One region of the Paenibacillus chartarius genome, then DNA from elsewhere that is predicted to be linked to it. Evidence: riboswitches for the same ligand, from Rfam matches in the RefSeq annotation. Region 1 holds a riboswitch; the other holds the start of a gene.

Region 1 (5,738 bases):
CCCGGCGACAGCAAAAAGAGCGGCCCCCGCAAAGGAGCCGCCCCAAGTACTGCAATATTTGTTGACCGGCAGGATTACACCGCACCTTCCCCAGTCGCAGCCGCGTGCATAATGCCGGGCAGACCGACGCGAAACGTCCCGCGGGTTTCCACACCACCTAGACCGTCAAGCCCGCTGACCGTCATCGACACGATGTCCGTCATCGACACGGTGTCCTTAATCGAGGTGTACGCAACCTTCGCCGCAATGCAAAGCGGATCCAACGCATGGATCAGCACACGGCCCGGCGAAGAGGCAAAATTCGCCCCGGCCTGCAGCAGCGCCTCGAAATGCGATTGGCAGGCTCCGGCCACGATCGTAAGGTTATCCCGGTTGCGGTCATACTGCCGCGCAGCCGTTACTGCATGAACGAAATTCAGCGAATTTTTATAGCTGCTAAGACTATGCATATCATTTTTGCGGTTCTTTAAGATACCGTCGTGCCCGGTAATGACGACAATGTCCGGCCGAATCTGCGGAAGCAGGCGGTAAAGCGCATTCGCCATTTCCGATTCCGGGACAAAGAACCCTTCCGCCGGCACCCTCAGCTCGCCGTATAACGTCATGCTTTTGCGCAGGTACGAAGCATCGCCGTCCAGATGGAGCACCTTCCCCGGCACTTCAAAGTACGAATTCGGCTTTTTGCCCGCTCCCGAAGTGCCCGAAGAAGATGGATTCCGCTGCTGAATGCTGGCCCGCACCAGCTCCCAGCGCTGTAGAGCGCCCTGCACTAACGGCGCGGCGGTATGTGGGTAACGAAACGGCTCGGTAGGTTCGACGACGGCCAAATCCGACAGCGGGGAGTCGGCGAGCAGCCGATAATCGACGCCGCGCAGCACGGCTCGCCTCGCTTCCAGCTGGTGGATCCGGAAGATGATGTCTCCGCCGTATGATTTTCTCGTCACCAGATCTCCTTGCTTCATCGCAAATCGCCTCCTCCGCTATTGTATGGCGGGCGATCGTGATTGGTGCCCATCCGCGCCGTAAAGAAAAAGAACCGGCGGGTTCAATCACCCATCGGTTCTCGCAGCAAGCCGCAGATGCGCATGAAGCGCGTCGCTAAGCAGCGCGTACTCGGCCATGGAGAGCGTCTCCCCGCGCCGGGACGGCTCAATGCCGCAGCTGTGCAGTACGGTTTCGAGCTCAGCCTTGTTTTCTTTGCTGAAATACCTGGCCGCCAAATTGTTGTAAATCGTCTTCCGCCGCTGCACGAACGATGCCTGCACGACGTCGAAGAAGAACGCCTCGTCCACCGTTTGGACGGGAGGCTCCTTGCGAACCTTCAAGCGGATGACGGCGGAATCGACATTCGGCTGCGGAATGAACACGGTGTGCGGGACGATCGTGACCAGCTCCGGCTCGCAATAGTACTGCACCGCAATGCTGAGGGAGCCGTAATCTTTGCCCCCCGGCTTCGCCGCCATGCGTTCCGCCACTTCCTTCTGAATCATGACGACGATGTTCTCAAGCGGCAGCCTGTCCTCCAGCAGCTTCATGATGATCGGAGTGGTGATGTAGTAGGGGAGGTTCGCGACGACGCTGACCCCCGACACCCCTGCAAACCTTTCCGCGAACAGCTGCTTCATATCGACCTGCAGCACATCGCCATGAACGACGGCGGCGTTCGGGTACGGCTCGAGCGTTTCTTCCAGAATCGGCAGCAGGCGCTGATCGATCTCAATGGCCACGACGCGTCCCGCTTGCTTAGCAAGCTGCTGCGTCAAGGCGCCGATGCCGGGTCCGATCTCGATCGCCCCTTTGGATTCGTCCAGCTCCGCAGCGCCGACAATCCGGTTCAGCACATTTTGATCGATCAGGAAATTTTGCCCTAGACTCTTCTTTAATTTGATGCCGTGCCGTTTCAGGACGTCGTTCGTTCGTTTGGGCGAAGCAATATCTTCATGTAGGGAGTTTGGGTTCATCGATAGGTTCCGTCCTTTGACAGCTGTAGATGATGTTTCGAAAATTGTACCTGATCCGCCTGCAACATTCCACCTTGCACTAACGTCTGAAACATTGACGAAAGCTTCACGGAGGACTCAGCAGCGCGACGGCTGAAGCGAACTCCTCTCGCGTAATGCGGAAAGCCGCACAGCGGCGGTGGAACTGCTTGCCGTTGCAGTAGCCGATCCCCAGCGTGTTGCCCACGGCAAGCCTGCGCGCCGCGGCGTCGGGATGCACCAGCAGCCCGGCATCCATCAGATCGGTCCACGTCACTTCCGCCTCGCCGATGTCGGCATATTCGGTACGAACCGTGTCCAGCGCACGTCTTATCGCCTCCGGGGAAGCGTTCTCGACACCGATGTCCCCCTTGTGCTCCGCAAGCTCCTGCGGCAGAAACGCATGCTTGCAGCCCGGCACTTTGGCCGATATGATCTTGCGGATGCGTTCTCCGGCATGATCCGGATCCGTAAACACGATGACGCCCCGGCGCTCCTTGGCCAGCGCAATCCGGCGCAGCACGTCCTTTCCGATGGCGGACCCGCCGGTCTCGATTGTATCCGCTTTGACAGCTCGCTTGATGGCGGCAGTATCATCCTTGCCCTCAACGACAATAATTTCCTGAATCACACGCAGCTCTCCCGTTCTTACTCTCGGCCATCATACCGTTCGTACTTCCCTATGCAGAGAAAAAGAAGAGGATATCCTCTTCTTCTCCAGCTTCTGTATGTGCAACTCCGGATACTTTGTAGTATGCCCAGAGCCGATTATGCTCAATCCTCAGATGGCTTCTTCGGACCGATGACGTACACCGTGTATCCGTACTTGGTGCCGAAGCGATTCGCGTAGCTTTCGTTCTCGAAATAAACATCAATTTTATTGCCCTTCACAGCACTGCCGATATCTTCGGCCCGGCGGAAACCGATGCCGTCGATGTATACCCACCAGCCGAGCGGAATGACCTTCGGATCAACAGCGATCGTACGGCCTTCCGTTACTGTAGTACCCGTGTATGTCTTGCCGTAGCCCGGACTGTCGGTGTCTTTCCCGGTCGAGGCGACGCCCGCCGAGTAAGCGGTCAGCGACACGTTGTTCAACACTTGCTTGTAATTAAACGTCTTGCCGCTCTTCGAGACGGCATCGACATCCGGCGAGCTCGCCGACAGCACCGTTACCGGCGCCTTCGTGCCAACCGCCACGACCTTGTTCACTTTCTCCTGGGCGACTTCCAGGTTGACGACATTCTCGGCAACAAGGACGCCATCCTCATATACCTTCTCCATCGTCTTGGTCAGTACGCCTTCCTTGCCTTCCTGCACAACCTTCTCTTTACCCTTGAGGATCGTAGAATCATTCTTCTTCTCCGTTTCGAAAGCGATCGCTTCGTTCACTTCCGCAATCTCTTTCTTCACGCGAATGACCTGCACCGACGCATCCTCGCTGATGCCGGTTTCCAGCGGCGGAACGACTTTATCCAGCTCGCCGAGCGCAATATTCAATTCCTGTAATGCACTTTGTACCGTCTTGCCTGTGGTGAATACAGTTTTCGTCTCTCCGTCAGCAGTCAATCGGATCGGTTTCGCATGGTCGATCGTGATCTTCATGCCGTCCGTCAGCTTTGCGCCGAGGTCGGCGGATACGCGATCGTGCGCTCCGATCGTAATGGCTTGTTCATCCAGTAGGCGTTGCAGGACAAATGCTCGAGTTTTCACCTGTTGTTCCTGTCCATTCACTACTACGGATACGCTCTTGGTAGCCGTACCGTACAACAACACCAAAAACATGAAAGTAATCGCGCATGACAGTAAGGATAATGTCATAGTTAGACGCAAGTTTTCATGCTTCCATCGCAATGCGAAGGTCATGCTGGATGATCGCTTTACATGGGTTTCCGCGCTTGGAAAAGTTCCCACTTCTTCGGTCCTCCTTCAAAGCCCCGCCGTCGAGTGTTACGCATGATCAAAATGACGTGACTAAGGTTTAATGGTTAATGCGTTCTGTCTGACCATCGATATCGTGTGAGCGGCAAATCACCTCCCATGATACGATTGTACGAGCAGCGCCCTCCCATGATGCCAAAGTGCTTGAAGACAACAAAAAAAGGCCGCCAGAGAAGAGGACGTCTTCCCCGTGGTCTTTAGTTAATTGTCAATAATGGAAGTTGACAATAAGACACGACAAAGGTTACCTCTCTAAACACGCTTACGAGGTTAGCTGACGGATTCGGACGCTAGAGTCGCCCTACCTCGGACTTGCGTAACTAAGCCCTTGGATTCACCCCGAAACAACAACCCGGTTCCCCCGTTTTCCTTGCGGAAATTAAGCGATTGGTAAATTGGTATTTTTTTAAGTTATTATGAAAGTAGTTTACGTCCGATTAAAGCAACTGTAAAGCTAACCGCAATACCAAAATCGGCTTAATTGCGGCGTTTTTCCCAACAAAAGTTCACTTTATCGCTTAATTCCTACGTTTCTCGTCCGTATACATTCATTTTTGTGAATTGGGTTACAAAGGCGGAGGAAATTAGGCAAAAAAAGGAGCATATCCATGATCCCGATCCTACAAATCGACCGGCTTTACGGCGGATATTTGCCCGCGAAGCCGGTCCTGCAAGATTTGCAGATCACCGTCCAGCCCGGCGAAATGGTCGGCTTGCTCGGTCTGAACGGAGCCGGCAAGAGCACGACGATCAAGCACATCCTCGGCCTCCTGCTGCCGCAGAAGGGCGAAGTCCGCGTCGCCGGCCGGACGCTGCAGGAAGATCCGCTCGGTTACCGCGCCGCCTTCGCTTACGTGCCCGAAACGCCGGAGCTCTACGATGAATTGACGGTCCGCGAGCACCTGGAGCTGACGGCCATGGCTTACGGCTTGACCGGCGAGCAGCTGCATTCGCGGATGGAGCGCCTGCTGACCGAGTTCAACATGACGGACAAGCTGGGCAGCCTCCCGATCCAGCTCTCCAAAGGAATGAAGCAGAAGGTCATGATCATGAATGCGTTCCTGGTCGAGCCTGCCTTATATGTAATCGACGAGCCCTTCCTCGGGCTCGATCCGCTCGCCATGCGTTCCCTGCTTGAGCTTATGGTGGAGCGCAAGCGCCGTGGAGCCAGCCTGCTCATTTCCTCTCATATTCTGTCGACGATCGAGCCTTACTGCGACAAATTTGTCGTACTTCAGCGCGGTCGAATCGTGGCGTCCGGCGACATGGCGGCGCTGCGCCGAACGGCCGGCTGCAAGAGCGACGCCGCGCTGGACGACGTCTTCTATGAGCTGATCAAGGAGGACCGCCGCTGATGTCTCTGTCGAAACCTGAAGTGACGGCGGGGCGAACCGCAGGGCAGCTTTGGCGACGCCGTTTTACAAGCTTCGTGCAGGAGTCGCTGACGTATTGGCGCGACGTTGCGCGCGGCGGCTTCGTCCTCGTGCTCGTTGCGGCGGTAATCGGGGGCGCTTATGAATATGGCAGCGTGCTGCGTCGGCTGCCGGACGATTTTCCGGACTTATGGGTCGTTATGCTCATCCTGGCACCCGCATTGACGTTCGGCGGCGTCCGCACGCTGCTCAAGCCGGCGGACCGCGTGTTCCTGGTGCCGATGGAAGGCAGGCTCGGACCGTATTTTCGCGGGGCTTTCCGGTACAGCTTCATTGTGCAAGCCGGCAAAACGCTCGCCGCATTGACGCTGATTTGGCCGCTCTATGTCCATTTTCACCCAGGAGTGCAGCCGCTGGCGGGAGCGCTGGCCACTGCGCTTGCAGT
Region 2 (5,738 bases), on a different contig from region 1:
CACCCGGACCGGTTCGTCTGGCTTCCCCCATACCGCGAAGGGGGAAGGCCGTTTATCGATCTGCTGACCGGCAGCGAGCTTGTCCGGGAGACGGTGACGGGCGATGACGGTCCGGAGCGCATCGGCACCGTGTGGGCGGAGCATGAGAACGCATGGAATGAGCAGCGGAAACGCTATGAAATATACTCATAGAGACGGGAAGTGAAGGCTGTGTTGTTGGACGTTCGGAACATGACCCTGGAAGAAAAAATCGGGCAGCTGCTGCTCGTCGGCTTCGAAGGAACGGAGCCTTCCTCGCAAATCGTCCGGCTCATTCGCAAGCACCGGGTCGGCGGCGTCATCTACTTTGCGCGGAACGTTCGCAATAAGAAGCAGCTGGCCGAGCTGAGCGATGCGCTGCAGCAGGAGGCGCGGGAAGCCGGAACGCTGCCGCTGTGGATCTCCATCGATCAGGAGGGCGGCATGGTCGCCCGCATTACCGACGGCGTCGCCCTCATGCCTGGCGCTATGGCGCTTGCCGCCGGCGGCTCCTTAGACGATGCATACGAAGTGGCGCATATCACGGGTAAGGAGCTGCGTGCGCTCGGCATCAATTTGAACTATGCGCCGGTGCTCGACGTGAACAACAATGCCCGCAATCCGGTCATCGGCGTGCGTTCCTTCGGCGAATCGCCGGATGCGGTCGCCGCGTTCGGCGCGGCAACGGTAAGGGGTCTGCAGGATGCCGGCGTAGCGGCGACGGCGAAGCATTTTCCCGGGCATGGAGACACGGAGACGGACTCCCATTTGGATTTGCCGGTCGTGCCGCACGGCGAGGAGCGTATACGCGAGGTGGAGCTGAAGCCGTTCGTGCGTGCGATCGAGGAAGGCGTCGATCTGATCATGTCGTCGCATATTTATTTTCCGGCGTTCGAGCCGCAGCGGCTGCCCGTCACGCTGTCTCACCGCGTGTTGACCGGACTGCTGCGGGAGGAGCTGGGCTACAAGGGAGTGATCGTGACCGATTGCATGGAAATGCATGCGATTTCGAAGCATTTCGGGACGGTTCAAGCCGCAGTGGCGGCGATAGAAGCGGGCGCCGATGCGGTTCTCCTCAGCCACACGTACGAGCTGCAGACAGGGGCGATCGAGGCCATTGCGGATGCGGTGCGCACAGGAAGGCTGAGCGAAGCGCGGATCGACGCCTCCGTGGAACGGCTGCTTGCTCTGAAGGCTAAGCGCGGCATCATAGGCGCACAAGAAGATCAGCCATTGACGGAGCGTCTTGCAGCCGTGGGCACGGCCGAGCACTTGGCGGCAGCGCGGCGGTTCAGCGAGAAGAGCGTTACGGTTGTCAAGGACGGCGGACTGCTGCCGCTGGCGGCGGAACCGACACTCGTCATTGCTATTGAGCCGTCAGTCGTGACGATGGTCGATGATGTTATGAAGACGCAGCTTACGCTCGGCAAGGCGCTGTCGGCGCTCGGCTTCGACGTACGGGAGGAGCTGATCCCGCTGACGGATACGAAAGCGCTTCTTGGGCAAACGCTTACAATAGCTGCGGAGTTTGACCAAATCGTCGTAGCGACGTATAATGCGGCGTTCGACCCGCATCAGGCCGGCTTGGTGAACGGTTTACTTGCAGCGGGGAAACGGCCGATCGTCGTAGCGACGCGAAATCCGTACGATTGGGCCTCGTTCCCGGAGGCGCCGGCATACGTTTGCACCTACGAAAGCAGACCGCTGGCCTTGGAAAGCGCCGCCAGCGTACTTGCCGGCCGGATCGCGCCGAAGGGAAAGCTTCCGGTGTCGATCGCTCCGCATGTTCAGGCCGGCTGGGGGGTGACCGACCTTGCTCGCGGCCCTGCTGAATAAGAGGACCAAGCTCGTGGCCGGCCTCATGTCGGGCACGTCGCTGGACGGGATCGACGCGGCGATCGTCCGCATCGAAGGCGCCGGTCCGGGCAGCCGGATCGAGATGGTGCATTTTAGTTCGTATCCGTTTGAGGCCGAGCTGAGGGAGCGGTTGAAGGCCATTTGCTCGACCGATCAATCGTCAACGCCCGACGTTTGCGGGATGAATTTCTACTTGGGTGCGCGTTTCGCCGAGGCGGTCAGGCTAGCTGCGAACGATGCGGGCATCGGCTTGGCGGAAATCGACCTGATTGCGTCGCACGGCCAGACGGTTTGGCACCTCCCGACAGACGATCCCGTACATCCGTACCGGGTGCGTTCCACCCTGCAGATCGGCGACATCAGCGTCATCGCCAAGGAGACGGGCATCGTCACTGTGGGCGACTTCCGGACAGCGGACATGGCGGTAGGCGGCCAAGGGGCGCCGCTAGTGCCCTATGCCGACTACTTGCTGCTGCGGGATGAGCGCCACGGGCGCATCGCTCAAAATATCGGAGGCATCGGCAACTGCACGGCGATTCCGGCCGGCGGCAAGCCGGAGCAGGTCGTCGCTTTCGATACCGGACCCGGCAATATGATCATCGATCAAGCGGTTTTGGAGCTGAGCGGCGGCCGGCTCGTCTACGACGGGGGAGGTGCTTGGGCGGCTTCGGGCTCAGTCAGGGAGGATTTGCTGGCAGGGCTCATGGCGCACCCGTATTTCGCACTGCCGCCGGTCAAGACGACAGGCCGTGAAATGTTCGGCAAAGCGTTTGCCGCATCGTGGATCGCCGAAGCGAGAGCGGCTGGCGCGGCCGATGCCGATATAGTCGCGACGGCGACGGCGTTCACGGCCCGCTCGATTGCGGACGGCTATCGCCGCTTTATTTTCCCGGACATGGCGGTTCGCGATGTGATCGTATCGGGCGGCGGTGCCCGCAACGATACGCTGCTGCGCATGCTGGCCGGCGAATTGCCGGAGCAGCAGGTGCACCGCTCGGACGCTTTCGGTATAGACAGTGACGCCAAGGAAGCGATTGTATTTGCACTGCTTGGTTGTCATTTCGTGCATGGCGTCCCGAACAATATGCCGTCGGCGACCGGAGCCAGAACGGCAACGGTTATGGGAAAATTGGCCCTTCCTTAAGCACGCTGCTGGATGCCGCTGCACGATTCGCCAGGACGATCCAGAGCGGATGGAAAATTTTGCGGGTTTTCACCCCTTGTTGTCGTATGGTACAGTTTCAGGAGCCGAAACCTCCCCTTCCGGAGAGGTGCGGGGGACGCTTTTCGGCGAACGGAAAAACGCGGCACGCGTGTGTGCGTTGATCGTTCGTCAGGGGTGAATCTCGGTGTCGAAACCCGAGTAGGGACTAACCTTTGGTCCGAACCCGTCAACTAACCTCGTAGGCAATATAATCAAAGGGGTAACTGCATACGATGACTGTGAAGTCAACCGTTCCATGGCGCGCAGGCCTTGTTCTGGGCTTGTCGCTGCTCGGCTTTAGTTTGGCTGCAGGAGGCTCGCCGGCTCACGCCGCAGCGGCCGCGGATCATACTTACGTTGCGCAAGGCGACGATACGTTCTGGCTTATTTCCAAAAAGCTAAACGTGCCGCTTCAGGCGTTGGTGGATGCGAACCCTGATGTTTCGGCAACGAACATATACCCGGGATTAACGATTCGGCTGCCGGAAACATCAGCCTCAGGCACGGTGCATACTGCATCGGCCGAAGCGCCGGCGGAAGCGGCAACCCTCATGCGGGCAGCGTCCACAGAGCCGACCGTTACCGCTGCAAGCGGCGAGGTCTTGGCGTACAGCAAGACGATCTCGGCCGTTGCGAGCGCTTATTCGGACAGTCCGAGTGAAAACGGGGCGTGGGGGGCTGTCGACTACTTCGGCAAACCGCTCGCTCTCGGTACGATCGCGGTAGATCCGAGCGTCATTCCGCTCGGCACAAAGGTGTATGTAACCGGCTATACGTTTAGCGGCCTCCCGACCGGAATAGTCGCCACGGCATCGGATATGGGCGGCGCGATTAAAGGAAACCGGATCGACATGTTCATTCCCCGCTCCGTCGGCAACGCTTGGAGCTTCGGTCTGCAAAACGTGACGATCTACGTACTGAAATAAGAAAAGCTTTGAGCCCCCGGACTCCGTCGATTGACGGGAACGGGGGCTTTTGCATGGTTATTTGGCCTTCGAAACATGCAGCAGCTCAGGTACCGTAACAAAGCGGTATCCTTGCTGTTTCAGCGATTGAATGACACCGGGCAGAGCCTGTACCGTACCCGACAAATCTTGTCCTTGCCCGCCTCCGCAGTGCTGCAAAATAATCGAGCCGCTCCGCGCCGCAGCCAATATATTGCTGCTCACCTGATCCGCCTTCAAGCTTTTCCAATCGAGCGAGTCTACGTTCCAGTTCACAATCAGGAACTGATGCTCGCCGGCCCAGCGCACCTGGTCTTCGTTGACCGCGCCGTATGGCGGCCGGAACAGACGCGGCTCGTAGCCGGCCAGCTCTTTCAGAATCGATTGGGTCGATTCAATCTGCTTCTCGAAATTGGCCGTTGACAGCTTGGGCATCACCGCGTGGCTGTAGGAATGGTTGCCGATGCTGTGGCCTTCGCGTACCATGCGCGACACCAGCTCGGGGTATTCCTTCGCTTTGGATCCAATGACGAAGAACGTCGCTTTGACATTCATGCTCTTCAGCACGTCCAGCACTTGAGCCGTATATTTATCGTCAGGGCCGTCATCGAAGGTGAGCGCGATGTTGTTCTCTGAAGCGGAACCGGCAACTTTAAAATAATCCGAGTATTTCATCCGCAGCTGCGCAAGGGTCAACGACTTCTGCGCAATACGGTGCTGCTGTACGGGAACGGACTTTTTCTCCGGACGTTCTTTCTTTGCATTCGCGGCAGGCTTCTTGACCGGCTTCTCGGATTCCTTATCGTCCGATCCGGTGTCGCGCGGGTTTGCGGCGGCCGATGCCGAAACGCCTTGCTTTCCGGTGTCCGGGGCTGCCGGGGACGGCGGCACCGGCACGGGCTTTGGCTCGCTTACTTGGGCGGGCGGAATCGGTTCGGGAACGGCCGCTCCGGGCGATGCTGGCGGAATCGGAGCAGGCAGGGGGGCAGCCGTCTCGGTCCGGACGGTCGTTTTGCGGGGTTCGAGCTCGGTTACCGCAGGCCGTTCCGGTTCCGGGAGTGCCATTCCCGCTGCACCGGTTTCGGTGCGGCTTCCGCCGCTGCCCCCGCCGGCAAGTCCGCAGCCGCCTCCCGTTGCAACGATCGCCAAGGCGGCGATTCCGATGAAGAGCGACTTATTCCTCACGTCATAACCCTCCCCCAGTGTGATTTTGTCATAGTTTGTGCGATTGAACGGTTATTATCCGTGCTGTTTCCAATCATTGGATACATGAAGAAGGGCGATTCCGTCCAAAATGAGGCAGTCTCGATATTTATGGAGAAAGCATCCATGAAATAGGAGGATCGAAGTCATTGAAACGGATCGTATTACCGCACAAGAAGCTGGTGAGAGCGGTGCTGATCGCGGCGGGATTTGCGGCGATGCAGCCGGTACCCGCCTACGGGGCGGCGGGCGACGGCATCCGGAGCCCCGATCCTAAGGCGGCTGTATACGTGCAGGTGAATGATACGGTGCTGGCATTTCCCGATTTACAGCCCTATGTCAATGCCGAAGGACGGCTCATTGTTCCGGTTCGTCCTCTCGCGGAAGCTTTGGGAGTGCAGGTGGAGGTTGGCTTCAATGCGGGGGGCTTTTACAGCCCGGCTGCACATGTGACGCTTCGTAAAGGGAATAAACAATTGGATCTGTTCGAAGGGTCGATAACGGCATCGGCG

Evidence for each region. Region 1 has a riboswitch for cyclic di-AMP ahead of ACFFK0_RS27470 (resuscitation-promoting factor). Riboswitches for the same ligand answer to the same signal wherever they lie in the genome.
Region 2: it holds a riboswitch for cyclic di-AMP, as region 1 does, so the genes downstream of both, ACFFK0_RS16770 (3D domain-containing protein) here and ACFFK0_RS27470 (resuscitation-promoting factor) in region 1, are expected to answer to the same signal.

The regions. Positions count from the first base shown of each region.
Region 1 is NZ_JBHLWN010000110.1:46,759-52,496, forward strand. Features, by position in the region: gene yabG (sporulation peptidase YabG) at 75-962, opposite strand; gene rsmA (16S rRNA (adenine(1518)-N(6)/adenine(1519)-N(6))-dimethyltransferase RsmA) at 1,050-1,961, opposite strand; gene rnmV (ribonuclease M5) at 2,068-2,610, opposite strand; gene ACFFK0_RS27470 (resuscitation-promoting factor) at 2,754-3,845, opposite strand; cyclic di-AMP (ydaO/yuaA leader) riboswitch at 4,164-4,316, opposite strand; gene ACFFK0_RS27475 (ABC transporter ATP-binding protein) at 4,529-5,275, shown strand; gene ACFFK0_RS27480 (ABC transporter permease) at 5,275-5,738, shown strand, end outside.
Region 2 is NZ_JBHLWN010000068.1:50,152-55,889, forward strand. Features, by position in the region: gene ACFFK0_RS16755 (DUF1343 domain-containing protein) at 1-192, shown strand, start outside; gene nagZ (beta-N-acetylhexosaminidase) at 232-1,854, shown strand; gene ACFFK0_RS16765 (anhydro-N-acetylmuramic acid kinase) at 1,832-3,019, shown strand; cyclic di-AMP (ydaO/yuaA leader) riboswitch at 3,112-3,302, shown strand; gene ACFFK0_RS16770 (3D domain-containing protein) at 3,313-4,005, shown strand; gene ACFFK0_RS16775 (polysaccharide deacetylase family protein) at 4,063-5,208, opposite strand; gene ACFFK0_RS16780 (C40 family peptidase) at 5,376-5,738, shown strand, end outside.